DNA from 2 places in the Phycicoccus sp. M110.8 genome. Region 2 is predicted to be linked to the other one. Evidence: riboswitches for the same ligand, from Rfam matches in the RefSeq annotation. Region 2 holds a riboswitch; the other holds the start of a gene.
The links. A riboswitch is a leader RNA that binds a small molecule or an ion and turns the genes downstream of it on or off. The one in region 2 is predicted to bind S-adenosylmethionine.

Region 1: linked by a shared signal. The riboswitch ahead of RKE38_RS01365 (aminotransferase class V-fold PLP-dependent enzyme) and the one ahead of RKE38_RS11715 (homoserine O-acetyltransferase) in region 2 are both predicted to bind S-adenosylmethionine.

What each region holds. Positions count from the first base shown of each region.
Region 1 is NZ_JAWDIC010000001.1:275,418-289,754, reverse strand. It holds gene RKE38_RS01420 (ExeM/NucH family extracellular endonuclease) at 1-2,483, shown strand, start outside; gene dapB (4-hydroxy-tetrahydrodipicolinate reductase) at 2,650-3,417, shown strand; gene RKE38_RS01410 (hypothetical protein) at 3,418-3,765, shown strand; gene RKE38_RS01405 (VOC family protein) at 3,807-4,175, shown strand; gene RKE38_RS01400 (AzlD domain-containing protein) at 4,332-4,646, opposite strand; gene RKE38_RS01395 (AzlC family ABC transporter permease) at 4,643-5,377, opposite strand; gene RKE38_RS01390 (GNAT family N-acetyltransferase) at 5,374-5,952, opposite strand; gene RKE38_RS01385 (dihydrofolate reductase) at 6,055-6,522, opposite strand; gene RKE38_RS01380 (thymidylate synthase) at 6,519-7,328, opposite strand; gene dapA (4-hydroxy-tetrahydrodipicolinate synthase) at 7,468-8,358, shown strand; gene RKE38_RS01370 (ribonuclease J) at 8,355-10,040, shown strand; gene RKE38_RS01365 (aminotransferase class V-fold PLP-dependent enzyme) at 10,217-11,659, opposite strand; SAM riboswitch class IV at 11,699-11,811, opposite strand; gene RKE38_RS01360 (hypothetical protein) at 12,128-14,337, opposite strand, start outside.
Region 2 is NZ_JAWDIC010000002.1:26,111-40,447, forward strand. It holds gene RKE38_RS11685 (DUF58 domain-containing protein) at 1-757, shown strand, start outside; gene RKE38_RS11690 (DUF3488 and transglutaminase-like domain-containing protein) at 754-3,138, shown strand; gene RKE38_RS11695 (hypothetical protein) at 3,343-3,789, shown strand; gene RKE38_RS11700 (DUF5671 domain-containing protein) at 3,786-5,543, shown strand; gene RKE38_RS11705 (RNA polymerase sigma factor) at 5,860-7,524, opposite strand; gene RKE38_RS11710 (universal stress protein) at 7,841-8,242, opposite strand; gene RKE38_RS11715 (homoserine O-acetyltransferase) at 8,309-9,445, opposite strand; SAM riboswitch class IV at 9,461-9,570, opposite strand; gene RKE38_RS11720 (DUF4192 domain-containing protein) at 9,653-10,741, opposite strand; gene RKE38_RS11725 (YkvA family protein) at 10,839-11,240, opposite strand; gene RKE38_RS11730 (EcsC family protein) at 11,335-12,051, opposite strand; gene RKE38_RS11735 (sulfurtransferase) at 12,146-13,054, shown strand; gene RKE38_RS11740 (SufE family protein) at 13,051-13,521, shown strand; gene RKE38_RS11745 (S8 family peptidase) at 13,648-14,337, opposite strand, start outside.

The sequences.
Region 1 (14,337 bases), on a different contig from region 2:
CGCCGTCGCCGTCGGCCGCCGTCGTGGTCAACGAGGTCTACGGGGGTGGGGGGAACTCCGGGGGAGCCTTCGACCGGGACTTCATCGAGCTGGTCAACAAGTCCACCGCCCCGGTCTCGCTGGCGGGCTGGTCGCTGCAGTACGCCTCCGCGACCGGCTCGTTCTCCGGCAAGACCGACCTGAGCGGCTCCATCCCGGCCGGTGGCCGGTTCGTCGTCGGCGAGGCCTTCGGCAGCGACCGCACGCAGCCCGACGTGACCGTCGACATCGACGGCTCGATCGCCATGAGCGGCAGCGCCGGGAAGGTCGCCCTCGTCAGCGACCAGACGCTGCTGACGTCCACGGTCTGCTCGCCCACCAAGGGCGCGACGGGCTGCTCCAACCTGCCCCAGGTCGTCGACTTCGTCGGCTGGGGTGCGGCCAGCGACTGGGCCGGCAGCGGCGCCGCTCCCGGGACGTCCAATGGCACCTCGGTCTCGCGCAACACGACGAGCACGAACACCGCCGACAACGCGGCCGACTTCAAGGCGGGGACGCCGACCCCCGGGGCCGGTGGCACCCCGCCGCCCGGCACCCCGGTGGAGAAGACCATCGCCGAGGTCCAGGGCACGGGTGACACCTCGCCCCTCGTCGGTCAGAACGTCATCGTCAAGGGTGTCGTCACCGCGGCATACCCCACCGGCGGCTTCCACGGGTTCTTCCTGCAGACGCAGGGGACCGGCCCCGAGCCCGACCCGAGCGGGGCGTCGGACGGCGTCTTCGTGTTCCAGTCCGGCTCGAGCACGCCGCTGGACGCCGACGCGGTCGTCGGGAACTACGTCCAGGTGACCGGCAAGGTCAGCGAGTTCGGCGGCCTCACCGAGGTCACGGCTGCCGGCGCCGACATCGTGGACGCGGGCACCGACTTCAGCCCGGTGCAGCCCCTGACGGTCCCGTGGCCGAAGACCGACGCGGGTCGCGAGTCCATCGAGGGCATGCTGTTCCAGCCGACCGGCGACTACACCGTCACCAACACCTACAGCACCAACCAGTACGGCGAGGTCGGCCTGGCGGTCGGGGACCACCCGCTGCTGCAGAACACCGAGGTCGCGACGCCGGGCAGCCCCGAGGCCGCAGCGGTGGTCGCGGACAACGCCGAGCGCAAGGTCACGCTCGACGACGGCTCGTCGAGCAACTTCACCGCGAGCAGCTACAGCGCGGGTGCCTGCGGCACGCGCCCGGTGCCGTGCCTGCTCAACGGGGACCTCACCCCGGCATACGTCTCGAACACCAAGCCGGTGCGGGTCGGGGCCGCGGCCACGTTCACCAAGCCGGTCGTCGTGGACTACCGCTTCGACCTGTGGCGCTTCCAGCCGACCGAGCAGGTCGTCGGCCCGGACAACGCCGCCTCGCCGGCCGAGTTCGCCAACACGCGCACCGCGGCGCCTGACGCGGCGGACATCAACCAGCGCGGCACCGCCGACCTCAAGGTCGCCTCGTTCAACGTCCTGAACTACTTCACCGACCTCGGTGACCAGGACTCGAGCTGCCAGGCCTACTGGGACCGCGACGACAACGGCGACACCGTGCGCACGGGCTGCGAGCAGCGCGGCGCCTGGGACAGCGCCGACCTGGCCCGCCAGACCGAGAAGGAGGTCTCGGCCATCACCGCGCTCGACGCCGACGTCGTGGGCCTGATGGAGATCGAGAACTCGGCCAAGTTCGGCCACGACCGTGACGCCGCCCTCGCCTCCCTCGTCGCCAGCCTCAACGCCAAGGCCGGCGCGGGCACGTGGGCGTTCGTGCCCTCCTCGACCGACCTGCCCCCGCTGGACCAGCAGGACGTCATCACCTCGGCCATGATCTACAAGCCCGCCAGCGTCATGCGGGTCGACCGGTCGCGGGCGCTGGGGGACCAGAGCGGTGAGGGTCAGGCGTTCGTCAACGCGCGGGAGCCGATCGCCCAGACGTTCAAGGCGAAGTACGGCAAGGGCGACAAGTTCCTGTTCGTCGTCAACCACTTCAAGTCCAAGGGCTCGCCCGGGCCGTTCCCCGGCGACGAGGACACCGGCGACGGGCAGGGCTCCTCGGTGACCAGCCGCATCCTGCAGGCGCAGGCGCTGCGCGACTGGGTGCCCGGCGTGGCCGCCGAGTACGGCGCCAAGGCCGTCGTCATGGCCGGCGACTACAACTCCTACACCAAGGAGGACCCGCTGGACGTGCTGTACAAGGCGGGTTACACCGACGTCGGCTCGACCTTCGACCCGAACAGCTACTCGTACTCCTTCAGCGGCCTGTCGGGCTCGCTGGACCACATCCTCGTCAACGACTACGGCCTGCGGATGTCGACGGGGGCCGACCACTGGAACATCAACTCCGGTGAGTCCGTGGCCCTGGAGTACAGCCGGTTCAACTACCACGCCACCGACTTCCACGACCCGGGCCCGTACCGTGCCTCGGACCACGACCCGGTCGTGCTGGGCCTCAAGGCCTTCGTGAAGTAGTGAGCTCGTAGAGCGCGAGCGGTATGCCGTGTGCGCTGCACGACGGGCCCGTCCCCACGGTGGGGCGGGCCCGTCCGTCGTGCGGGCCGTCCTCCTGACGGCTCGCGCGGCGCCACCCGGCGACGCCGGGCCGTGGGGACTCCGGGTGCGTCGTTAGGCTGGCCCGGTGAGCGAGACGACGCAGGGCGGCACGACGCGCGTGGCAGTGGTCGGCGCCAACGGCCGGATGGGGCAGCAGGCCTGCCGCGCGGTCGAGGCGGCCGACGACCTCGAGCTCGTGGGCAGCTACGGCCGGGGCGACGAGCTCGGTGACCTCGGCGGTGCGCAGGTGGTCGTCGACCTGACCGTGCCCGACTCCTCGCCGGGGGTGGTCGCCCACTGCGTCGAGCGCGACGTGCACGTCGTCGTCGGGACGACCGGCTGGGACGACGCCCGTCTGGCGGCCCTGCGGCAGCAGCTCGCCGACCACCCGCAGGTGGGGGTGCTCATCGCGCCGAACTTCGCTATCGGCGCGATCCTGATGATGCGCTTCGCCGCCCAGGCGGCACGGTTCTTCGAGTCGGTCGAGGTCGTCGAGCTGCACCACCCGGCGAAGGTCGACGCGCCCTCCGGGACCGCGGCCCGCACCGCCCGCATGATCGGCGAGGCGCGCCGCGACGCCGGGCTCGGCGAGGTCCCGGACGCCACCACGCACGACCCGGACGGCGCGCGCGGCGCGCGGGTGGACGGCATACCGGTGCACTCGGTGCGCCTGCGCGGACTCGTCGCGCACCAGGAGGTCCTGCTCGGCGGCCCCGGCGAGCTGCTCACGATCCGGCACGACTCCTTCGACCGCGAGTCGTTCATGCCCGGCGTCCTGGCCGGCGTGCGCGCCGTCGCCGACCACCCCGGGGTGACGGTCGGGCTCGAGCACTACCTCGGCCTGGGGGACTGAGTGCGCGAGAAGGTCACCGCGGTCGTCCTGCTGGTCGTCCTCGCGTTCTACTGCGCGACGATCGGCTGGCGCGGCTTCGCGCTCATCGGGGACGGGCGGCTGGTGCCGGTGCTGCTCGGGCTCGGGGTCGTCCTCGTGCCCGTCGTGGCGCTGCTGGCGATGGTGCCGCTGGTCCGGCTGGCGCGCGACGGGTCGCGGATGCTGGCCGAGGCGAATGCCGGGAACGCCGCGCCGCAGGTGGTGCAGGAGCTCGAGCAGGCGGAGCAGTGCCGGGTCGGCAAGGACCGGGCGGGGGAGCAGCGGCACTACCGGGCGGCCGTGCGGGCCTGGCGCGCCCATCGTCCCTGAGGGGGCGCGCGAGGGGGCCGTCGCGGCCTACGGTTGCTGCCATGCACCGTTCACGCATCGGTCTCGTCCTCATCGACCACGCCCCTGAGCACTACGACGCCGGGTTGCAGTTCTGGGCCGGCGTCCAGGGCGTCCGGCCCCGCCCCGACGGCGAGTACGCCTCGGTGGGCGAGATCGGCACGGTCAGCCTGGAGACGCAGCGGCTGCAGGAGGGGCCGTCGCGCATCCACCTCGACATCGAGGCCGACGACGTGGCGGCGGAGGTGGCCCGGCTGGAGGGGCTCGGTGCCCGCGTGGTGCAGCGGCACGAGTCGTATGCCGTGATGGCCGACCCGGGCGACCTCCTGTTCTGCGTCGTGCCGGTGCAGACTGGCGACCGGTTCGTCGAGGACGCACTGGAGTGGCGCTGAGGACGGCCTAGGAGGTCGGTCCGCGCGGGCCGGTGCCGGCGGCGACTCGTGCCGGAAGCGGCACGAATGGCCCTGGCGAGGCGGGCCTCGGGGCGATTCGTGACACAACCGCCACGAGCGGCCCTGGCCCCGATCGGCCGGGGGACGGTGGGAGCCCTAGGCCATACCGGCCAGTCGCAGCAGGGCTGCGGTGAGCGCGGCCAGCACGACGACCACGAGGAACGGCGCCCGCAGCACCAGGGCGACGACCGCCACCGCGACGGCCACGGCGCGGGCGTCGAGCGTCAGCCCGCCTCCCTGGCGGGTGAAGGTCTGCACCGCCACCAGCGCGGCCAGCAGGGCGACGGGCAGCGCGGAGGTGATGCGAGCGCTCCGCTCACCCTCCAGCCAGCGCACCGGCACGACGTGCCCCAGGAGCTTGAGCAGGTATGCCAGGGCGCAGCCGAGCAGGACCGCCGTCCACGTGCTCACGCCGCCGTCTCCTCGTCGCTCCAGCGGTGCGGTGGCCGCGGGTCCTGGTGGGCCCGGCGCCACACGCCGGCGAGCAGGGCGCACAGCGCTGCCACCAGGACCGGGACGCCCGCCGGTGCGTGCGGGGCGACGAGCACCGAGACCAGCGCGGCCAGCGCGGCGATCGCGAAGGAGTCCCACGACTTCAGCCGCGGCCACAGCAGGGCGCAGAAGGCCGCGGCCGCTGCGGCGTCCAGACCGTAGGTGCGGGGGTTGCCGACCTGCTTGCCGACGAGGGCGCCCACGAGCGTCATGGCGTTCCAGCAGAGGAAGACCCCGACGCCGGTTGCCCAGAACCCCAGCCGGCCGGCGGCCGCCTCCGGCTGGCCGACGCCCACGGCCGTGGACTCGTCGATGGTGAGGTGGGCGGCCAGCAGCCGGCGGGGGCCGCGGGCGCCGAGGAGCTGGGAGACCTGCAGGCCGTAGAGGCCGTTGCGGATGCCGAGCAGGCCCGCGGTCGCCACCGCGGTCAGCCCGGCGGTGGGCGCGCCCGCCAGGATGCCGACGAACGCGAGCTGCGAGCCGCCCGTGAACATGAGCAGCGAGAGCACCTGCGTCTGCCAGGTGCTCAGCCCCGCGGCGACCGACAGTGCGCCGAAGCTGACGCCGTAGGCGCCGGTGGCGACTGCGACCGACGCCGCCTGCCGCAGCACCTGCCGCCGGCGGCCGGCCGCGAGCGCCGGGCCGGTCATGCCGGCGGTGGCGCCGTGATGTCGGCGACGAGTCGGACCTCGCGCGCGGTCGTGCCGTCGGGGGACACGACCCGGTCGCGGAACGCGCCGTCGGGGTGCAGCCCCGCGGTCATGAGGAACGCCCGGGTCGCCTCGTCGTCGGCCAGGACCCACGTGGAGAGGGCCTCTGCACCGGCACCCCGCAGTGTGTCGACGGCGGCGTTGAGCAGCCGCGACCCGTGGCCGCTGCGCCGGGCCTGGGGGTGGACCCCGAGGACGCCGAGCTCCCCGGTCTCCGGCGAGGCGTCGGGGTCCTGGCTCGGACCGATCGAGGCGAACCCGACCACCTGCTCCCCGGCACAGGCCACCAGCAGCCGGTAGACCCCGGCCGGTGGCGAGGCCAGCGACCGCCGCCAGGCGCTCGCGAACGCCTGCGGCTCGAAGCCGTCCACGACGTCGCCGGGCAGCACCCCGGCATACGCCTCGCGGAAGACCGTCGCCTGCACCAGGCCCACGGCCGGTGCGTCGCTCTCACGGGCGGTGCGCACGCTCGCGTCGGCGAGGGGTCCGGGCGGGTGCGGGTGGTCGTGCGCCATGGTCGCCATCCTCCCAGCACGTCCCGACCGGGCGTCCGGGGGCCCGCAGCCGGTCGCTGCCGGGCTGGGGCGGGGAGGTTCGGGAAGCCGTCGCGAGGGGGTTCAGGCGCGCTCGTAGGCGACCCAGCTGAACCCGTCGCGGCGCTCGCGGCTCACCTCTCGCCACGCGGCGCGGTCGATCGTGGGGAAGGTGACGTCGCCGTCGGGGGCCTGGTCGACCTCGGTGATGAGCAGCCGGCGCGCGAACGGCATCGCCTCGGCGTAGACCTGCCCGCCACCGCACACGAACACCTCGTCGGCGGGACCCGCCAGGGCGAGGGCCTCGCTCAGCGAGTGGGCGGTCTCGACGTCGGCGTGCGACCAGTCGGGCTGGCGGGTGATGACGATGGTCCGGCGGCCGGGCAGCACCCGGCCGATGGAGTCGAACGTCTTGCGCCCCATCACCATCGGGTGGCCCATGGTCGTCCGCTTGAAGAACGCGAAGTCCTCCGGGAGGTGCCAGGGCATGTCGTTGTCGGCGCCGATGACGCCGTTGCGCCCGACCGCCGCGATGAGCGTCACCTGGGTCATACGGCGATCGGCGCCTTGATCGAGGGGTGCGCCTCGTACCCGACGAGCTCGAAGTCGCCGAGGTCGTAGTCGTCGATCGAGGCGTGGGGCGTGATCCGCATGGTCGGCAGGGGGAGCGGCTCACGGGTCAGCTGCAGCCGGGCCTGCTCGAAGTGGTTGGAGTACAGGTGGGCGTCGCCGAGGGTGTGCACGAACTCGCCCGGCTCGAGGTCGGTGAGCTGGGCGACGACCATCGTGAGCAGGGCGTACGACGCGATGTTGAACGGGACGCCGAGGAAGATGTCCGCCGACCGCTGGTAGAGCTGGCACGACAGCCGCGCTCGGCGCCCCTCGGTCGCGGGCGTGACGTAGAACTGGAACATCGTGTGGCACGGCGGCAGGGCCATGTCGTCGACGTCGGCGACGTTCCAGGCGCTGACGATGTGGCGCCGGCTGTCGGGGTTGGTGCGGATCGACTCGATGACCTTGGCGATCTGGTCGACGTGCCGGCCGTCGGGCGTCGGCCACGACCGCCACTGGTAGCCGTAGACCGGTCCGAGGTCGCCGTTCTCGTCGGCCCACTCGTCCCAGATCGTGATGCCGCGCTCCTGCAGCCAGCGGACGTTGGAGTCGCCGCGCAGGAACCAGATGAGCTCGCCGATGATCGACTTGAGGTGCAGCTTCTTGGTCGTCAGGACCGGGAAGCCCTCGGCCAGGTCGAACCGCATCTGGTAGCCGAAGACCGAGCGCGTGCCCGTGCCCGTGCGGTCGGACTTGTCCACCCCGGTGGTGAGGACGTGGTCGAGGAGGTCAAGGTACTGCTGCACGCTCGAAGGGTATCCCGGAGCGGTACCGGGCCGAGGGAACGGCGCGGGAGCGCCAGCCGGCGCCGGGTTCCCGCCGTTCTCGGGTCGTGGGTGCGGCGCCGGGACGGGAGCGGACCGCCCGGGGCGATAGCCTGCAGGCATGAGCACGCACAGCCCGTTCGGCCGCCTCCTGACGGCCATGGTCAGCCCGATGCGCCCGGACGGCAGCCTCGACGAGGAGGGCACGCGCCGGCTCGCGACCCACCTCCTCGACACCGGCCACGACGGCATCGTCGTCAACGGGACGACGGGGGAGTCGGCCACCCTGAGCGAGGACGAGAGCATCGCCATGGTGCGACTCGTCGCCGAGACCGTGGGCGACCGTGCCCAGGTGGTGGCCGGGGTCGGGTCGAACAACACCGCCCACAGCGTCGAGATGGCCCACCGAGCCCAGGAGGCCGGGGCCACCGGCCTGCTGCTCGTCAGCCCCTACTACAACAAGCCGACCCAGCCCGGCCTCGTCGCCCACTGCAAGGCTGTCGCCGCCGCCACCGAGCTCCCGGTGATGCTCTACGACATCCCCGGCCGCACCGGCATACCGTTCACGACGGCCACCCTGGTCGAGCTGGCGCAGGTGCCGACCATCCGGGCGGTCAAGGACGCCAAGGGCAACGCGTTCGAGACGAGCAAGGTCCTCGCCGCGACCGACCTGCTCTACTTCTCCGGCGACGACGCGACCACGCTGCCGTGGCTGGCGCTCGGGGCGATCGGCACCGTGAGCGTCGTGGGCCACGTGGCGGGCCGTGAGTATGCCGCGATGCTGGCCGCCGTCGACGCCGGCGACCTGGCCGCTGCGCGCGAGGTGCACGAGCGGCTGATCCCGGCGGTGGAGGCGATCATGACGCCGTCGCAGGGCGCGATCATGGCCAAGGCGGCCCTCGTCGAGCTCGGGGTGATCGAGCACGCGACGGTCCGGCTGCCACTCGTCGAGTCGCCACCGGAGCACCTCGAGGCGCTGCGCGCCGGTCTCAAGGAGTCGGGTCTGCTGTGAGCCACCCCCACCCCGAGCTGACCGCACCCGCTCCGCTCGTCGACGGCGGCGTGCGCATCGTCGCCCTCGGCGGCCTCGGCGAGGTCGGCCGCAACATGGCCGTCATCGAGCACGCCGGGCAGCTGCTCGTCATCGACTGCGGCGTGCTCTTCCCCGAGGACCACCACCCGGGCGTCGACCTGATCCTGCCCGACTTCGAGTACATCGAGGACCGCCTCGACGACATCCAGGCGATCGTGCTCACCCACGGTCACGAGGACCACATCGGCGCGGTCCCGTACCTGCTCAGGCGCAAGCCCGACATCCCGCTGGTCGGCTCGATGCTCACCCTCGCGCTGGTCGAGGCCAAGCTCAAGGAGCACCGGATCACGCCGTACACGCTCGGCGTCAAGGAGGGGATGCGCGAGCGGCTCGGCGTCTTCGACTGCGAGTTCGTGGCCGTCAACCACTCGATCCCCGACGCGCTGGCCGTCTTCGTGCGCACGCCGGGCGGGACGATCCTGCACACCGGCGACTTCAAGATGGACCAGCTGCCGCTGGACCGCCGCCTCACCGACCTGCGGGCGTTCGCCCGGCTGGGGGAGGAGGGCGTGGACCTGTTCATGACCGACTCGACCAACGCCGAGGTGCCCGGGTTCACCACGCCCGAGCGCGACATCGCGCCGGCGATCGACAAGGTCTTCCGGCACGCCGAGCGCCGCATCATCGTCGCCTGCTTCTCCTCGCACGTGCACCGGGTCCAGCAGGTCCTCGACGCCGCGGAGAAGTCCGGGCGCAAGGTCGCGATGGTCGGGCGGTCGATGATCCGCAACATGGGCATCGCCGCGGACCTCGGCTACCTGCACGTCCCCGACAACGTGCTCGTCGACGTCAAGAAGCTCGACGACCTGCCCGACGACCGGGTGGTCCTCATCTGCACCGGGTCGCAGGGCGAGCCCATGGCGGCGCTGTCCCGCATGGCCAACCGCGACCACCGGATCGACGTCGGCGAGGGCGACACCGTGCTGCTCGCGTCGTCGCTCATCCCCGGCAACGAGAACGCCGTCTACCGCGTCATCAACGGCCTCATGCGCCTGGGCGCGAACGTCGTGCACAAGGGCAACGCCAAGGTGCACGTCTCGGGCCACGCCAGCGCCGGCGAGCTGCTCTACTGCTACAACATCGTCAAGCCCCGCAACGTCATGCCGGTGCACGGCGAGTGGCGCCACCTCGTGGCCAACGCCGCCCTCGCCGAGCAGACCGGAGTCGACCGCGACAACATCGTCGTGGCCGAGGACGGCGTGGTCGTCGACCTCGTCGACGGCCGGGCCCGGATCGTCGGCGCCGTCCCGTGCGGCTACACCTATGTCGACGGGTCGTCGGTGGGCGAGTTCGACGAGGCGCTGCTCAAGGACCGGCGCATCCTGCGCGACGAGGGCTTCATCTCGGTCATCGTCGTCATGGACGCCGCCACCGGGAAGATCGCGGCCGGCCCCGAGATCCAGGCCCGCGGCTTCGCCGAGGACGACGAGATCTTCAACCAGGTGCGGCCCAAGATCGAGCAGGCGCTGGCAGAGGCGACCGGCAAGGGCGTCACCGAGTCCTACCAGCTCGAGCAGGTCATGCGCCGGGCGGTCGGCAGCTGGGTCGGTGGCAAGATCCGCCGTCGCCCGATGATCATCCCCGTCGTCATCCAGGCCTGACCCACGCCGGGCCCCGCTCGCGCGCGGCCCGGCAGCACCCGGAATACCCACGCACAACGGCGGTTGCTCGGCAACCCGCGGGACAACAACCCGCGGGAAGCCGGGCAACCGCCGTTTTGCGGTGGAGGCGGGTGTGCCGGGTGGCCCGGCACGGTGCGGCGGTGCCGGCTGACCGGCTACCAGGGGCGGGCGACGTCGAGGGCGCGCGGGTCCACGACCGGGGCCCAACCCGACGGGCCGTGCACGTACTCGGCGGCCGGACCGTCGGCAGCGAGCTCGGCGACCGCCGACAGCAGCCGCTCGACGTGCTCGGCCGTGGTCGCCAGGCCGACGCTCGCCCGCACCGCGGTCGTCGGCGCCTCCTCGTCCACGTCGTCGAGCAGCGCGTCGACGCACAGGTGCGCGCAGAACTTGCCGTCGCGCACCCCGATGCCGTGCTCGGCCGACAGTGCCGTGGACACCAGCGAGGAGTCGAGCCCGTCGACGGTGAACGTCGCGACGGCCACCCGGTCGTGGTCGGGACCGAAGATCGAGTACGCCTGCACGCCCTCGATCGCGGCCAGGCCCTCGAGCAGCCGACGGCCGAGGGCGCGCTCGTGCGCCTCGACGGCGTCACGGTGGGCGCGCAGGGCCGAGCATGCCGCGGCGAGGGCGATGGCGCCGATGACGTTGGGGCTGCCCGCCTCGTGCCGGGCGGCGCCCCGCTGCCAGACGACACCGCGGTCGGTGACGGCCTTGGTGGCGCCGCCGCCGGCGAGGTAGGGAGCGGCGGCGTCCAGCCAGTCCGAGCGGCCCGCCAGGACGCCCGTGCCGAACGGCGCGTACAGCTTGTGCCCCGACAGCACGACCCAGTCGACGTCGAGCGCCGCGAGGTCGACCGCCCGGTGCGGGGCGTACTGGGCCGCGTCGAGGACGACCCGCGCGCCGCCCCGGCGGGCGATCCGCGCGAGCTCGGCGACGGGCCAGACCTCACCGGTGACGTTGGAGGCGCCCGCCAGGACGACGAGCCGGTGCCGGGCGGGGTGCTCGCGCAGGGCGGTGCGCAGCAGGACGGCGGCGTCGGCCGCGCTCCCGGGCACGGGCAGGCGGTGGGTGCGTCGGGCGGACCACGGCAGCAGCGCCGCGTGGTGCTCGGACTCGAAGACGAACACTGCCGTGTCGCGGGGCAGGCAGCGCGCGAGCAGGTTGAACGAGTCGGTGCTGTTACGGGTGAAGACGACCTCGTCGCCCTCGCGCGCACCCACGAAGGCCGCGACCTCGGCGCGCGCCTGCTCGTACCACGACGACGTCACGCGCGAGGCCCAGCCGTTGCCCCGGTGGACCGAGGAGTAGGTCCGCAGCGCGGTGTCGACGGCCTGCTTGACGCCGACCAGGGCCGGGGTGGACGCCGCGTGGTCGAAGTTCGCGTAGTCGACGACGCCGGTCAGCGTCGGTACCAGCAGCCGCTCGGACACGACGGCGGGGAGGGCGCCCGTCTCGCCGAGGGGGGCGAACTCGGTGGTCCGGACGTCCGGCACGGGTCGCAGGTGCTGGCTGCGGGCGTGCGCCAGCGGGGCGGTGCGTCGCGCGGTCGTCGTGTCCGCGTCACCGCGGGTCTGGTCGGTGGTCGCGATCGACATGCGAGGGCCTCCTGGGTCCGGTGGGACCCGGCGCTCGCGGGTCCGCGCTTGCCGGCAGCGGGCGCAGCCGGCCCGGTCGTCACCCGGAGCACCCCACCGCGGAGGAGGGTTGCTGGTCAGCGAGCCGGGGCTTGACGCTGACACTCATGACCTTGGTCGTCGACGGTAGCCGGGGCGAGCCGGTCCGGGCCACCGCTGCGGGGAGCTTCCCGCCATGCGAGACGTGCTGTCCGCTCCGTGGCCCCTGCGCCGGCGAACTCGTGGTCGGTTCGCCGGCGCAGGCCCCGCCAGACGCACGTTCAGGGTGCGCTGTTGAATGTTCGATGGGAAGTGTCTCGGCATCGAACTGGCCGATCGCGGTGGAGCTTCATCCGTTTGGAGGAGGCCGGAGTGGACATGTCGCCTCGGCCGGACGCAGAGGACGGACCCGCGAGAGAGATCACGGGTCCGTCCTCTGTCACTGGTGGACTAGCCCAGCCAGCCCACCACATCAATGACGACGTTGGCGCTCCGCTGGCTGTAGACCGCAATCTTGCCGTCCGAACCAACGCGCGCTATGACCTGGTTTGCGACCGTCTGACCGGTGAGGTAGTTGAGATTCGAGGCCGTGGGTAGCGAGGTTCCGCTGGGGTAGACCGTGGCGTAGCCGCTGCCGGTCGGCCCCGTCACCGTGACGTTGAGGACGACACCCGTGACCTTGAGGTCGTTGGGGATACCGCCTTGGCCGCGCATCTGGAACAGGCGGGGCACGCCAGCCGACAGCATGGGTCCCTGCGCGCCACGGGTGTCAGCGACACGAGCCGGGGTGATGCTGTTCATCCGTGCACCGGGACCCGGGTCCCCGCCCTGGTACCAGCCGACCACGTCGAGGATGACGTGCGTGGTGCCGCCGCTGTTGAAGACCATCACGTCACCCCCGGTGCCAAGGGGCATCGTGACGAGGTTCGGGACGTTCGCGCCAGGGGTGAAGTTGATGTTGCTGGCGGTCGGACGGCCCGACCCGGCGGGGTAGACCGTGAGGAACCCCGCCTTGGTCGGTGCCACCGCGGTCGCGTTCATCACCACCGCCGTCGCGCCGGCGGGCACGCCGCCCAGCCCGGCGACCTCGAACAGCCGGGCCTCGCCCGCACCCAGGGGTCTGGGCGCGACGCCGCCACCGCCGCGGGTGTCCGCGATCCGGGTCGGCGTGGTCGCAGGCGTGTACCGGGTGGCGCGCTGCAGCGCCCCGTTGGAGTAGTAGCCGACGACGTCCAGCAGCACGTGGGTCGAGCCGCTGAAGTTGAACATCGAGATCCGGCCGGAGCCGTCCACGGGAACCGTCGCGTGGTTCGCCACCGTCTGGCCGGCCGTGAAGTTGACCGTCGACACCGTGGGACGCGTCGTACCCGCCGGCCACAGGGTGAGGTAGGACGACTTGGTCGGCCCCGTCACGGTGGCGTTGAGGACCACCGCGCTGACCCCGGTCGACGGGACTCCGCTGAGGCCGCCGACCACGGACACGGTACGCGTTTGTCCGCTTCCCAGGGGTGACTTCTGGACCCGGGTGTCCAGGACCCGGTAGGGGGAGACGGCGGCGAACTCGCCCGCGGTGCTGCGGTCCCGGACGAACGACCCGACGGAAGACGTCGCGAGAGCGGCGCCCGAGGAGTCGAGAGCGGTAACGCGCCAATAGATCGCGGCATTGGGCCACTGGGGGGACAACTGGCCGGGCGCCCACGAGGTGAGGTCGGTCGTCAGGGACTCGATGTTGGCCGTGAAGCCTGAGTTGGTCGACGCCTCGACCCGGTAGCGCGTGGCTCCCGGCACCGAGGTCCAAGACAGCAGCAGGGTGCTGCTCTGGACGGTACTTCCCTGGGTGGGCGAGAGGAGCAGCGGCTTCGGCGCCTGCACGGTGAAGCTCGCCAGGGCCGTGTTGACCTCGGCCGACCAGGAACCACCGTTGCCGTTGATGTCGATCCGGCGCACTCGCCACCCATAGGAACCTGCGGGGAGGGCGGTGGTCGGAACGGCACTGCTCGAACGCGTCGTGATCGAGGCGACCCGGTTGGTCGGCGACAGGGCGTCACCGGGGTTCTTGTAGATCTCCACCTCGTACTTGGCCGAGTAGGACATTGCGTCCCAGCTCAGGAGCGGGGCCGACGGCGCGGAAGTTGCGTTGGTGGGCGTCAGACCGGTCGGTGGGGCCAACTTCTTCGAGAACGCGATGGGCGTGCTGAAGGTGAGCGGGTTGTTGGAGTTGTCGAATGCCTGCACTTGCCAGTACAGCGGGCCGTCCGGGTACGTCTTGAGGTCGGCCGTGTACTCGGTCTGGTCGACCCGCGGGCTGGTGTCGACGATCTGAGTGAAGTTGGCCGACGTGGAGATTTGCACGCGGTAGTACGCCGCCTCCTGACTCACGCCTTGGTCCTGGTTGGTGTACAGGTAGTCACGCCAAGCGAATCGCACCTCGCCGGTGGTCTCCTGGTAGCCGGCCAGCGGCGCCACGGTCTCGACGGCCGCCGACTGCTTACGAAAGGCGCGGGCCTGCGGGAAGACGCTGGTGTCGAATGTCCCGCAGTCGCTGGGGGTGATGCACGAGCGGACGTACCAGTACGTCGCCTGTCCGGCTTGGCTGTCGGGGAGCGACTCGCTCGGGGTGAACTCAGTGTGGACGGTCCGGAACTCGTGGGTGATGTTGG
Region 2 (14,337 bases):
CCTGCCGCTCGGCGGTGGCCGTCCCGCCGGCAGCGGGGTCGGCGCCGAGGGCGCGATCCCGCACATGGTGGCCCTGCACGGCGAGGACGACGTGTCGATCCGCGCCTACCGCGACGGCGACGACCTGCGCCGCATCCACTGGCCGGCGACCGCGAAGACCGGCGACCTCATGGTGCGCCAGGAGGACCGGCCGGCCCGCCGGCGCGCGGTCGTCGTGCTCGACTCCCGGGCCCGTGGCCACCACGGCAGCGGCACCTCGAGCTCGTTCGAGTGGGCCGTGACCGCGTGCGCCTCGGTGGCCGTCCACCTCCTCGCCCAGGCGTATGCCGTCCACCTCGTCTGCGACGAGACGGCCGAGGACGGGCGCGCCGCGAGCGCGATGGAGGTCGACCCGCTGCTCGACGTCCTCGCCGTCGCCCAGAGCGGGCGCGACGACCTGTTCGCCGACGTGCTGCAGGCCGCACACCCGGTGACGGCGTCCGGTGGGCTCGTGCTGGCCGTCGTGACCGACCTCGACGAGGAGCTCGCGCGCCAGGTCGCCTCGCTGCGCCAGCCCGGTGGCACCGCCCTGGCCGTGGTGCTGGACCCCGACGGGTTCGGGGCCACGCGTCGCCGGCACCCGCACGGCACGGGAGAGCTCCCGTGCGTGCCGATCCTGCAGGGCGCGGGCTGGGGCGTGGCGGTCGTGGGCTCCGGCGACGACCTGGCCACCGTCTGGACGGCGCTGTCCGGCACCGGGTCGCGGGTGGTCGCGTGAACCGCGGGCGCGTCGCCGACTCCGTCCTCGCCGGGCTCGCCTCGGCCGTGGTCGCCTGGCCCCTGACGACGCTGTTCACCCCGAGCACCTGGATCCGACCGACCCTGGCGATGGTCGTCGTGGTCGTCCTGGCCGGCATCGCGGCGCGCAGCCTGACGAGCTCCTGGCTCGCCGTCGCCCTCACCCAGCTCGTCGGGGTGGCCCTGGCGGCGGGGTGGGTCTACGGTCGCGGCCACCTGTGGCACGGGCTGCCCACCCCCGACATGGTGCTCGCGTTCAACCGCCTGCTCGTCGACGCCCGCGAGACCATCCAGAACTACGCGGCCCCAGCCCCCACCAACCGTGGTGTCACGCTGGGGATCGGGCTGGCCATCGGGGCCGCGGCGATCCTGGTCGACCACCTCGCGGTGATGCGCCGCTCCCCCGCGCTGGCCGGCCTCCCGCTCCTCACGACCTTCCTCATCTCGGCGTCGAACTCCGGCGACGCCCTCAACCCCATGTACTTCGTCGCCGCCGGTGCCGTCTGGCTCGTGCTGCTCGGACGCCAGGGCATCGCCTCCCTGCGCCGGTGGAGCACCACGGTGCCGCTGAGCGCGTCCGGTCGCCGGCACGACGACGACCGCGACGGATCGTTCGGGTACGCGGCCGCCGGGCGCTCGCTGGCCGTGGCGGGCCTGGCCGTCGCCGTGCTCCTGCCGGTGGCCATCCCCCACCTCCCGACGCGCTACCTGATCGACGGCCTCGGCCGTTCCCAGCAGGCGACCGGCTTCAGCGACGGCCAGGTCGGCCTGCGCTCGACGCTCGACCTCACCCGCAGCCTGGAGAACCCGTCCAAGGCACCGGTGTTCAGCTACACGACGAACGCGCGGCTGCTCAGCCCGCTGCGGATCGGGGTCCTGGAGACCTACCAGGACGACACGTGGCGACCCGACGCCCCGGACGTGCAGTACGCGCGCCGCTCGAAGGTCGACCTCCCGCAGGACCTGGACCCCAGCGTCCCGCGCGAGACCTACCGGGTGTCGGTCGACGACTCCCGCATCGAGGCACCCCAGATCGCGGCGCCCACGCCGGTGGTCTCCGGCGACCTCGGCCGCGTCGCGTGGGGCGTCGACGCGAACACCTCGGTGGTGTCGGTGGAGCGGGCGGCCCGGTCCTACAGCTTCACCTACCTCGCCCTGAACCCCACCCCGGAGACCCTCGCGCAGCCCGTGCAGCAGCTCGACGGCGGGCTCATCCCCCCCGACCTGCGGGTCGACCTGGCAGCCAAGCCGGCGATCGAGAAGGCCGTCCGCGAGGTCGTGCCCAAGGGCGCGACGCGGATCGAGGCGGCACAGGCCATCCAGAAGTACCTGCGCACCGACGGCGGCTTCCGCTACTCCCTGCAGGTCCCTGACACCGTGCGGAACCAGTTCGGGCAGCTCGAGCGCCCCGACGCGATCACGCTGTTCCTGCGGGCCAAGGTCGGCTACTGCGTCCAGTTCGCGACCGCCATGGTGATGATGGCCCGCGAGGCCGGCATCCCCGCCCGCATGGCGATCGGCTACCTGCCGGGCACCGCCAGCCGCGGCAGCTACGTCGTCACGGGCGCCGAGGCCCACGCGTGGCCGGAGCTGTTCTTCGAGGGCATCGGCTGGCTGCGCTTCGAGCCCACCCCCTCCGGCACGCAGAGCACCGTCGCACCCCCGTACTCGCTGCAGTCCACCTCACCGGACACCACGGCACCGACCCAGTCCAGCACGGCCACGAGCACGCCCACCGCGACGAGCACCCGGCCCGACGGGCGCAACGACCCGGGGGCGAGCGACGCGACCCGCTCCACCTCCACCAGCTCGGGGATCGCCGACTGGTTCGGCGGACGCGGTGCGACGATCGCGCTGTGGGTGCTGCTGGGCGTCCTGGCCGGGGCGCTCGGGTCGCTCGCCGTGCCGCTCGCGGCCCGCGCGCGACGGCGGCGGCAGCTGCGGCACGCGGCGGACGAGGCGGCCCGGGTCGAGGTGGAGTGGCGCTCCATGGTCGAGCGCATCGGCGACCTGGGTGTCCTCCCACCGCGGGGCAGCACCCCACGTCAGGTGGGGGCGTTCTACCAGCGCGAGGCCTACCTCGAGGGCGAGCAGTCCACCGCGCTGCGCCGCGTGGTCGACGGGGTGGAGCGCGCGCGCTACGCCCGCCCCGGCTCGACGGCCCTCGTGGACATCCGCCACGAGAGCGCCGCCGTGGTCAAGGCGGTGTCGGGGGTGCGTCGCCGGCGCGACCGCCTCCGGGCGGTCTGGTGGCCCACGGAGGGCGTCGTGGAGTGGCGGGAGCGCCGGGAGGCCCTGACCGGGCTCGTGCGCCGTCCCTGGGACCGGTTCCTGGACTGGCGCGCCGCCCGCCGCAGCTGAGCGGGGCGGACGGACCCGGGACGCCCGGGAGCGGGCGGACGGGCGGGGGGACGCCAGCGTGTGCCAGCGACCGCGGAGCGATCCGGGGCCCCTGACCGCTCCGGGGCTCTTGCCCGATCCGGGCTCGTGCCCGATCCGGGACCCGTGCCCGATCCGGGACCCTAGCCCCTGCCGGAGTCCGTGCAGGCGCTCGACGATGAGGGCATGAGCAGGAGCCCCACCCGCGTCCTGGCGGTCGTGGTGGGCGCACTCGTCGTCCTCGCGGCTGCCGCTGCCGTGCTCTCGTCCACCCGAGGGACCACCCACTACGCGGCCGGCTCCCCCGAGGCGACGGTCCAGGCATACCTCACCGCCATCCTGCAGGGCGACACCGAGCGGGCCGCCGGGTACCTGGACCCCTCCGGCAGCTGCGACCAGGCGGACCTCGCGGGCGTGACGGTCGCGGACAGCACCCGGGTCAACCTCGTCAACGCCACGACCGGGACCGACACCGCGCAGGTGCAGGTGGCCGTGGACCGCACCGACTCCGACGGCCCGTTCGCCGTCGGCGAGTCCGAGGAGCACGTCTACCACCTGACCCGCGTGGGCGGCCGCTGGCTGCTCGAGGGCATCCCGTGGCCGCTCTACGACTGCACAGGAGGCACGAAATGATCTCTGCCCTGCTCCTGCTGGTGCTCCTGGTCGTCGGGGTCGTCCTGGCCTCCCGCCGCGTGGCCGGTCGGTCTGCTGCCGGGCCCGTGGACGTCCACGTGGTGCGGCACTTCTTCCAGTACCTGCTGCTCCTCGGCCTGCTCGTCGTCACGGCGATCGGCGTCTCGGGCCTGCTCGGCCGCGCTCTGGAGGGCGGCACCTTCGCCCGGGCCGACGAGACCGCCCTCGCGCGCAGCGTCACCTTCACCCTCGTGGGCCTGCCGCTCCTGCTCGCCCTGGCCCTCACCACGCGCCGGCAGCTGCGGCAGCAGGCCGAGGAGCGGCGTTCGACCGCCTGGGCGGCGTTCGTCACGGTCGCCTCGCTGACCGCCCTCGGCGTCACCGTCTCCGCGGTGCAGGTGGTCCTGGGCTGGGCCGTGGGGGTGCGGGCGTACGACAGCGGCGCCCTCGCCTCCACCATCGTGTGGGGCGCCACGTGGGGCGGCCTCTGGTGGGTCGAGGGACGGTCCGTGCCGCAGGGCCATCGCGCCCTGCACCACCTGGCCGGCTCGGGAGTAGGGCTGTGGACGGCCGCCTCCGGCCTCGGGACCCTCGTCGCCGCCGGGGTCCGCGGTCTGTTCTCGCTGCCGACGGACCTGCTCACGACGGGCGCCCACCCTGCCCTGCGCGGTGGGGTGACCCTGGCCGTGGGCGCCGTGGTCTGGCTGCAGTACTGGGTGCGCACCGCCTCCCGTGAGCCGCGGACCGGCTGGTGGGTGGCGTACGCGCTGCTCGCCGGGGTGGGAGCCGGGTTCGTCGTGGCGCTGGTCGCCGCGAGCACGGTCCTCTACGACACCCTGGTCTGGCTCGTCGGGCGCCCCACGACGACGTATGCCGCGGACCACTTCGCCGGCGCCCCGGCAGCAACCGGGCTCGTCGTCGCCGGCGGACTCGTGTGGTGGTACCACCACGCCGTGCTCGAGCAGGGCGAGCACCCCGCGCGGACCGAGGGTCGCCGCGTCTACGAGTACCTCCTGGCGGGCGCCGCCCTCGTCGCCGCAGCCGCCGGCGTCGCGACCTTGGTCGTCGCGGCGGTCGAGGGCGCCACGAACAGCACGGTGCTGACCGGCGCGAGCCCGGTCAACACCGTGCTCGCCGCGGTGACCCTGCTGGTCGTGGGGGCTCCCGTGTGGGCGTTCTACTGGCGACTGGCGCAGCGCGCCGTCCACGCCGCACCGCGGGCCGAGCTGGAGTCGCCGACCCGCCGGGCCTACCTATTCGTCCTGCTCGGCGCCAGCAGCGTCGCCGCCGTGGTGAGCCTGCTCGTCGCGGTGTACCAGTTCTTCGACGCGGCCTTCAACGACACCCTGGGCGCGGCGACGCTGCGCAGTGCGCGGTTCGCCCTCGGCATCCTGCTCGCCGCGGCCGCGGTCGCCGCGTACCACTGGACGGTCTACCGGGCCGACCGCGTCGCTGCGCCGGCGCACAGGCGCGGCCCGCGCTACGTGCTGGTGCTCGGGCCCCACGACGCCGACCTGGCCAGGACGCTCGCGCGCACCACCGGCGGCCGGGTGCAGGCATGGACCCCGACCGCCGACGGGCATGCCGCCACGGCACCGACGCCGGCTGGCGAGCCCGTGACCCCGGAGGCCGTGGTGCGCGAGCCTGTGACCCCGGAGGCCGTCCTCGCCGCCCTCGGCGACACGACGGGGGACGAGGTCGTCGTCCTCTGCGACGAGGGGCGGATGCGGGCCATCCCGGTCCACCGGGAGTGAAGGCCTCCCGCGTCCGGCACGACGAAGGCCCCGAGGACCTGGTCCTCGGGGCCTTCGTCGTGCGTCGTCAGTCCAGGATACCTCGGACCGACTCCTCGCGGGTCCGGGCCTCCCTCGCTGGCGCTCGGTCGGGTCCTCCCCGCGTCGTCGTCAGTCCAGGATCCCCCGGACCGACTCCTCGCGGGTCCGGGCCTCCCTCGCTGGCGCTCGGTCGGGTCCTCCCCGCGTCGTCGTCAGTCCAGGATCCCCCGGACCGACTCCTCGCGGGTCCGGGCCTCCCTCGCTGGCGCTCGGTCGGGTCCTCCCCGCGTCGTCGTCAGTCCAGGTAGTCGCGCAGCACCTGGCTGCGGCTCGGGTGACGCAGCTTGCTCATCGTCTTGGACTCGATCTGGCGGATCCGCTCACGGGTCACGCCGTAGACCTTGCCGATCTCGTCGAGCGTCTTGGGCTGGCCGTCGGTGAGGCCGAACCGCATCGAGACCACGCCGGCCTCGCGCTCGGAGAGGGTGTCGAGCACCGAGTGCAGCTGCTCCTGCAGGAGCGTGAAGCTCACTGCGTCGGCCGGCACGACCGCCTCGGAGTCCTCGATGAGGTCACCGAACTCGCTGTCGCCGTCCTCACCGAGCGGGGTGTGCAGCGAGATGGGCTCGCGACCGTACTTCTGGACCTCGACGACCTTCTCAGGGGTCATGTCGAGCTCCTTGGCGAGCTCCTCCGGGGTGGGCTCGCGCCCGAGGTCCTGGAGCATCTGGCGCTGCACGCGGGCCAGCTTGTTGATGACCTCGACCATGTGCACCGGGATGCGGATGGTGCGCGCCTGGTCGGCCATCGCGCGGGTGATGGCCTGGCGGATCCACCACGTCGCGTACGTCGAGAACTTGTAGCCCTTGGTGTAGTCGAACTTCTCGACCGCACGGATCAGGCCGAGGTTGCCCTCCTGGATCAGGTCGAGGAAGAGCATCCCGCGACCGGTGTACCGCTTGGCGAGCGAGACCACGAGGCGCAGGTTGGCCTCGAGCAGGTGGTTCTTGGCCTTTTTGCCGTCCTGGGCGATCCACCACAGCTCGCGCTTGAGCTTCATGTCGAGCTTGTCGCCGGAGTTCAGGCGCTCCTCGGCGAACAGGCCGGCCTCGATGCGCTTGGCGAGCTCGACCTCCTGCTCGGCGTTGAGGAGGGCGACCTTGCCGATCTGCTTGAGGTAGTCCTTGACCGGGTCGGCGGTGGCGCCGGCGGTGACGACCTGCTGGACGGGTGCGTCCTCCTCGTCGTCGTCGCGCAGGACGAAGCCGGTCTTCTCGTCCTCCTCGGACTTCTCCTCCTCGGCCGCGTCCGCCTCGACGTCGACCTCCTCGAGCTCGGCCTCGACCACGTCGGTGGGCTCGGGGTCGTCCTCGAGCTCCTCCTCCGGCACGTCCTCGGCGGCCGCGCCCTCCGCGGCCTCGCCGGCGGCCTTGGAGCCGGCGGCCTTCTTGGCCGCGACCTTGGTCGCCGGACCCTTGGCCGGGGCGGCGGCCGTGCCGGCAGCAGCCGCGGCGGCCTTCTTCGTGGTGGTGGCCTTCGCCGTCTTCGCGGCGGCCTTGGTGGCGCCCGCGGCGGTCGTCGCACCGGACGCGGCCTTGGTCGCCGACTTCGCGGTGGTGGTCTTGGCGGCCGGCTTCTTCTCGGGCGCGGCGTCCTTGGCGGCAGTCTTCTTGGCGGCCGTCTTCTTGGCCGACGCGGTGGTCCGGGTCCGGGTGTTCGTCGCCGCCACGGCGCGCGAGGCGGTGGCCGCGTCGAGTGTGACGTGGATGCCCTGCTCGTCGAGCGAGCGCAGCACGACCTTCATCCGCTTGGGCTCGATCTGCGCCCCCTCGAGCGCCTCACGCAGCTGCGCGGAGTCGACCGACCCGTGCGTGCGTCCCTGCTGGAGCAGCTTCTGCAGCGACGGCAGGGAGAACTCCGGGGGAAGAGTGGGTGCGGGGCTCGCAGCCTTCTTGGACACAGGCGACACGGACTACCTTTCGTCGCGGACTCGCGGCACGGCGCGCGCCATCACGGGCACACCGGGGGGATGCCTGTGACAACAACTGCGGGGGCGGAAGTATTGCTTGGGCTGCCGGGAGCTGGGCTCTGGCCGACCTCGATGGTGACATTGTAAAACGAGATGCCCCGCAAACCCGCATCGGTGGGCAAATTCTCCCCGCCGGGAGACGAACTGCCTCCGCGATGTCGGTGCGTGTGCGCCTGCCTGCCGCCGCATGTGTCGGCCCGCGCCATCGTGGGCGCGTCCGTGCGTTCGCGGCGTGTCGCGCGAGGTGTCAGCCCTCGGCCTTGACCGCCAGCACGGGGCAGGACGCGTCGAGCAGGATCCGCTGGGCGTTCGACCCCAGGATCAGCTTGCCCACCGGCGTGCGCCGGCGCAGGCCGATGACGATGAAGTCCGCCTGCTCCTCCTCGGCCACGGCGATGAGGTCCTCGGCGGGCTCGTTGCCGCGCACCAGCTGGCGCACCTCGTGCTCGAGGCCCTCGCGGTCGAGCTCACCCTGGATGCGGCTCAGCTCGGTCTCGAAGCGCTGGGCCTCGTCGGAGTCGTAGTCGCGGCCACCGCGCTGGGAGTTGATGACGATGAGCTTGGACTTGCGCAGCAGCGACTCGTCCGCTGCCCGGCGCAGGGCCGCGCGCCCTTCCTTGGTCGGGACGTAACCCACCACGATGGCCACAGGAACCTCCTCGTTCGTCGACGAGCGGCCTCGGCCGCCGAGCCGACCGTACCGGATATCGACCGGTCAGGCAGGGACTGCGAGCACGCCCGCCACGATGGCGCCGACCTGGTCCACCTCGATCAGGAAGCCGTCGTGCCCGTAGTCGGAGTGCACGGTCACCAGGCGGCCACCGGGCACGCCCTCGGCGATCTCGCGCGACAGCCGTGGCGGGTACAACCGGTCGCTGTCGACCGCGACGACGGTGACGTCGGCGGTGACCGCCGACAGGGCCGCGGCAACGCCGCCGCGGCCACGACCCACGTCGTGCGAGCTCATGGCCTCGGTGAGCACCACGTAGGAGTTCGCGTCGAACCGGCCGGCCAGCTTGCCGGCGTGGTGGTCTAGGTAGGACTCCACCGCGTAGCGGCCGCGGCCCCCGAGGGGGTCCTCCCCGCCCTGCGGCTCCCGCCCGAACCGGTCGTGCAGCTCGAGCTCGCTGCGGTAGGTGACGTGCGCGATCCGCCGGGCGATCCCGAGGCCGGTCTCCGGGCCCGTCTCCTGGTCGTAGTAGTCGCCGCCGTGGAAGGCGGGATCGGACCTGATCGCCAGCAACTGGGGCTGGCACCACCCGATCTGCTCGGCGGTCGCGTGGGCCGTGCTCGCGAGGACCACGGCGGCCCTGACGCGCTGCGGACAGGTGACCGCCCACTCGAGGACCCGCATACCGCCCATGGACCCACCGAGCACGAGCCGCCAGGCGTCGACACCGAGCTCGTCGGCGAGGAGCGCCTCGGTCCGCACCTGGTCCCGCACGGTGACGAACGGGAACCGGCTGCCCCACGGCCGGCCGTCCTGGGCCTCACTGGCCGGGCCGGTGCTGCCCTGGCACCCACCCAGCACGTTGGCGGCGACGACGAACCACCGGTCGGTGTCGATGGGGCGGCCGGGGCCGATGAGCCCGTCCCACCAGCCCGGCGTCGGGTGGCCCGGGCCCGCCGGGCCGACGACGTGGCTGTCGCCGGTGAGGGCGTGCTCGACCAGCACGGCGTTGTCCCCGGCGGCGTTGAGCTCGCCCCAGGTCTCGTACGCGAGGGTCACGTCGGGCAGGACGCCGCCGCGCTCGAGCTCGACCGCTCCGAGGCGCACGAACCGGCGCCGGCCGGGATGGTCACCGACCCGCCAGGCAGCGGAGGTGCTCGGACGTCGGGACGTGGTGGTCATGGAGGGCTCCTGCAGTGCTCGCGCTTGCCCAGCCGGTCAGGCGGGCCCGGTCATCACCCGGGGCACCCCACCGCGAGGAGGGTTGCCGCCCAGCGAGCCGGGGCTTCGCGCTGGAACTCATGACCTTGGAGCCCATGATACGAAGCGCAGCCCCCGGAGCACACGCCGTCCGGGACGTGGGACACGACCGGCGGGCGGGCGGACCCTTCAGGCCGGGGTCGCCAGCCCCCTGCCCGGCGGCCGGTCCGAGCGGGAACGGACACCCAGGTCGACCATCCGCTCGAGCAGCCGGGCGAGCCGGTAGTCGGGGCGCGCCCCCAGGGCGCGCTCGAGCGCCTCGCGGGCCACGGCCCCGTCGCCGAGCCACCACGCCAGGCTGGCCAGGACGGTCAGCACGGGGGCGGCGTCCTCGTCCGGCACCGCCCGTGCCAGCCGCTGCAGCCGGGACACGGCGCGGCGACCCGCTGCCGGCCCGTCGTCCCCGCCGGCCCAGGGCGGCTCGGGGAGCAGCGTGCGCAGCTGGTGGGCCAGCGGTGCGCCCAACGCCTCCAGCGGGAGCGTCTCGGGGCACCACCGCGCGATCAGCCCGTCGCGCAGCTCGACGTCCTCCAGGCTGAGCACCAGCTCGGCGACGGTGGCGGGCGAGGTGTCCTCGACCTCCCGTGCGTCGTCGGCCAGGTCGAGCGCCTCGCCCCACTGCAGGAGCCACGCGCGCCTGTCGTCGACGGAACCGCGCGGGCCCGTCGCGCGCCGCAGGCCTCCGGAGCGTCTCCTCGCGAGCGCCCGGCCCACCGCCGGTGCGACGGCCGGGTCGGCCGCGACGACGTCGGCCAGGGCGGCGCGGGAGGCGAGCGGCGACACCCCCATGGCCACCAGCTCGGCGACACCGGGGTGCGCCGCAGGCTCCTCGACGAGCCGGCCCTCCCCGGGGCAGCAGCCGTCCCGGCAGTCGGGCGAGTACCACCGGCCGTCGCGCACGACCACGCGGTCGAGCACCTCGATCCCGGCGAGCCGGCAGCCACGGCGGAGCTGGTCGAGCAGCGGCAGGCTCGTGCCGGGCGAGGACTCGTAGCCGACGAGGACCGCCGCGTCCGGCAGGTCCGACAGCAGGGGCCCGACCAGCGCGTCGGCCGCCTCGGCCACGTGCTCCGGCGGCGGGAGGTCGATGCGCTCGACCAGCCCCACGGTGCGGCCGTGGAGGGTGACCACGACGACGGCGTCGTGGGGGTGGTAGCCGAGCTGGTACGGCAGCAGGGCCAGGACGTCGGACGGGCTCGTGAGCCGGATCGGTTCCATGCCCCGACCCTCGCCGTGCCCCCGGGACAGCGACAGGCCCCGGTCGCCCGCCTGTGGACGGAGGGCTGCCGGGGCCGGGTCTGTGGACGGAAGGGGGTCAGCGCACCACGTGACCGTCCACGGTCTCGCGGGCTGCGCCGGCGCGGCCCGCAGCGCGCGCCCGGCCCGGCTGCGTCCGCTCCCAGGCGAGGAAGGACTCGGTCTCGGTCACGACCGCGGCGGCGATCCAGGACAGCACGACCGCGTCGTCGGCCAGCCCCACCACGGACAGCAGCGCCTCGGGGACGAGGTCCACCGGTGACACGACGTAGAGGACGGCTCCCAGCATGGCGAGCAGGCGGCCCCGGGAGGTGCCGGCGTACTCGCCGCGGAAGGTCGCCCGCACGAGGCGCGGCAGGCTCGCGAGCCGCTCCCCCATGCTCGCCGAGCCGGGTCGGCTGGCGATGCGGATCGCGCTGAAGATCGAACGGAAGGCGGAAAGTCGGGTCGTGGTGGCCATCGGTCCTCCTAGGTCCCGGGGCGGGTGTCCCGGACACGGGTGCAACGACTGGGTCGGACGCAGGATTCCGTCCCGGGGTTCCCGGCCGTCGGCTTCAGTGCGCCGTGTTGCGCGGCGGGAACTCGTGCTTGGCCTGGGAGGCGATCCGGGTCAGCAGGTAGGTGTCGAGGCCGGCGCCGAGCACGCCGCCGACCATGGGGACGCCCTTGCCCAGCTTCGTGAGCGACTTCTTGCCCGCCATCGTCAGCAGGCGGAAGCCCACGGCCTTGTTCACCACCATGAGCGCCGGGCCGGGCAGCCGCTGCGCGGCCAGGTTGGAGAGCCGCCCGGTGCTGAGGACGCCGGCCTTGGCCAGCAGGTCCTCGGCGTCGGCCCCGACGAGGGTCAGCAGCACCGCCGAGCGGATCTGCGGCTGCTTGATGTCGTACCCGCGCAGGCACGCGACGGCCGCCACCATCCGGGTCGCGACGAGGTAGAACTCGAGCACGTTGACCGGCAGCGCCACCGGCATGGTGATGAACCCACCGAGCCCCGTCACGAAGCCACCCGCGGCACCGAGCTTGAGGTGCTGGCGCACGACCGCGTCGACGGCGCCCTCGGCGGTCGCCTGCTCGGCCCGCTTGACGTCGGCGACCTTCTGCGCCGAGTCGAACCGGCCCTTGCCGTCGATCCCCGTGTCGAGCAGGTTCTCGATCAGCCCCGTGACGGTCGAGGACAGCCGCCCCGGGTCGACCTCGGGATGTGCCGCCAGCTCCAGCGCCGACTGCGGCCTCGCCTCCTCGTCGTCCTTGCCACGTCCGAGAAAAGCCACGTCAGCACCCCTTCGGGTCGAGTTGCACCGGTGTCGTCCGTTTCCGGTTCATCCTGCCACGGGGGCGCCGAGGTCACCGGTCTAGCCTTGGAGCATGACTGCGACCTCCCCCTCCCACGAGCAGTACGCCCACCCCGAGCGCCTCGTCAGCACCGACTGGCTCGCCGAGCAGGTCGCGGCGGGACGGGTCGGCACCGGCGCGCCGGACGCCGTCGCCCTGCTCGAGTCCGACGAGGACGTCCTGCTCTACGACACCGGCCACATCCCCGGTGCGCTCAAGCTCGACTGGCACCAGGACCTGAACGACCCGGTGCAGCGCGACTACGTCGACGCGGAGCAGTTCGCGCGGGTCATGTCGCAGCGGGGCATCGGCCGCGACACGACCGTCGTCATCTACGGCGACAAGAACAACTGGTGGGCCGCCTACGCCCTGTGGGTGATGAGCCTGTTCGGCCACGAGGACGTCCGCCTGCTCGACGGCGGCCGGGCGAAGTGGGTCGCCGAGGGCCGCGAGATGACCCGGGACGTCCCGCAGGTCGCCCCGCTGACGGGCGACGCGGCATACCCGGTGGTGGAGCGGGACGACGCGCCGATCCGGGCCTTCAAGGACGACGTCCTGGCCCACCTGGGCAAGCCGATGGTCGACGTGCGCTCCCCCGGCGAGTACTCCGGCGAGCTGCTGCACATGCCCGACTACCCGCAGGAGGGCGCCATGCGCGGCGGCCACATCCCCGGGGCGAGGTCGGTGCCGTGGGCACGGGCGGCCAACGAGGACGGGACGTTCCGGTCGCGCGAGGAGCTCGAGGCGATCTACCTGCAGGAGCAGGGCCTGGACCCGCACGAGCCGACGGTGGCCTACTGCCGCATCGGCGAGCGCTCGTCGCACACGTGGTTCGTCCTGACCCATCTGCTCGGCTTCGACGACGTGCGCAACTACGACGGCTCGTGGACCGAGTGGGGCAACTCGGTGCGCGTGCCCGTCGAGCAGGGTGCCCCGAAGTGACCGACGCCGCCCCCCTCCCCGCGGCACTGCAGGAGATCGCGGACGACTTCGCGGACCTCGCCGCGCCGCAGCGCCTCGAGCTCCTGCTGGAGTTCAGCGAGGGCCTGCCCGAGCTCCCCGAGCGGTATGCCGGGAGGCTGGGTGAGCTGGAGCAGGTCCACGAGTGCCAGTCGCCGCTGTTCCTCGTGGTCGAGGTGGGCGACGGGGAGGACGACCAGCGGCCGGCGGCCGAGCGCCCGGTGCACCTCTTCTTCTCGGCTCCGCCGGAGGCGCCGACCACCCGCGGCTTCGCGGGCATCCTGCACGAGGGGCTCGACGGGCTCAGCGTGCAGGAGGTGCTCGCCGTGCCCGAGGACGCGCCCTACCGGTTCCACCTCGGCGAGGCCGTGTCACCGCTGCGGCTGCGCGGGATGGTCGGGATGCTCAGCCGGATCAAGCGCCAGGCGGCGCTGAAGTCCCAAGCCTAGCAAAGCTGAAAACCTCACCGTGGCAACGGCTCTCGAGCCACGACGACACGAGGCCGCGGTCCCCTGCGCGGGGGCCGCGGCCTCGGTCGTCCGGCCCGGTGAGCGAGCCGTCGGTGGGTCAGTCGCTCACTGCACCGCGTCGAGGGCGTCGACGATGCCCTCGCCGTAGTAGCTGTTGTCGGACGCCGGGCCGGTGCACGGGATGCTCGTGCCGCCCTCGGGGGCCGAGCACGGCCGGTCGTCGGCCTGGGCGCGCAGCTTGGCGACCATCTGCTCCGGCGTCCAGGTCGGGTGCGCCGACTTCATGAGCGCGAGGACACCGGCGACGTGCGGCGAGGCCATCGAGGTGCCGCTCTTGGTGCCGTAGCCGTTGTCCTTCACGACCGTGGACAGGATGGTGCGGCCCGGGGCGGCGACGTCGATGACGCCGAGCCCGCGGTTGCTGAAGGAGGCCAGCTGCTCGGCGCGGTTCGTCGCCGAGACCGTCACGACACCCGGCAGCTCGGTCGGGATGTCCTTGCAGCCGTTGTTGATCACGCGGGTCATGGGCTTGGTGTCGTTCGGGCTGGCCTTGTCCTCGGTCTTGTTGGCGAGGTCCTTGGCCGAGTTGCCGGCAGCGGCGGCGTGGACGACGCCCTGCTCGGTCGACCAGCGGACCGCGCGACCCACGGCCTCGAGGACCGCGGCCTGGTCGGGCTGGTCGCCGCACCAGTACTCCATCGGGTCGATGTAGTAGCTGTTGTTGGTGACGTCCATCTTGTGCATGCCGGCCCAGACGAAGCCGCAGATGGCGTACTCGGGGTAGATGAACCCGTC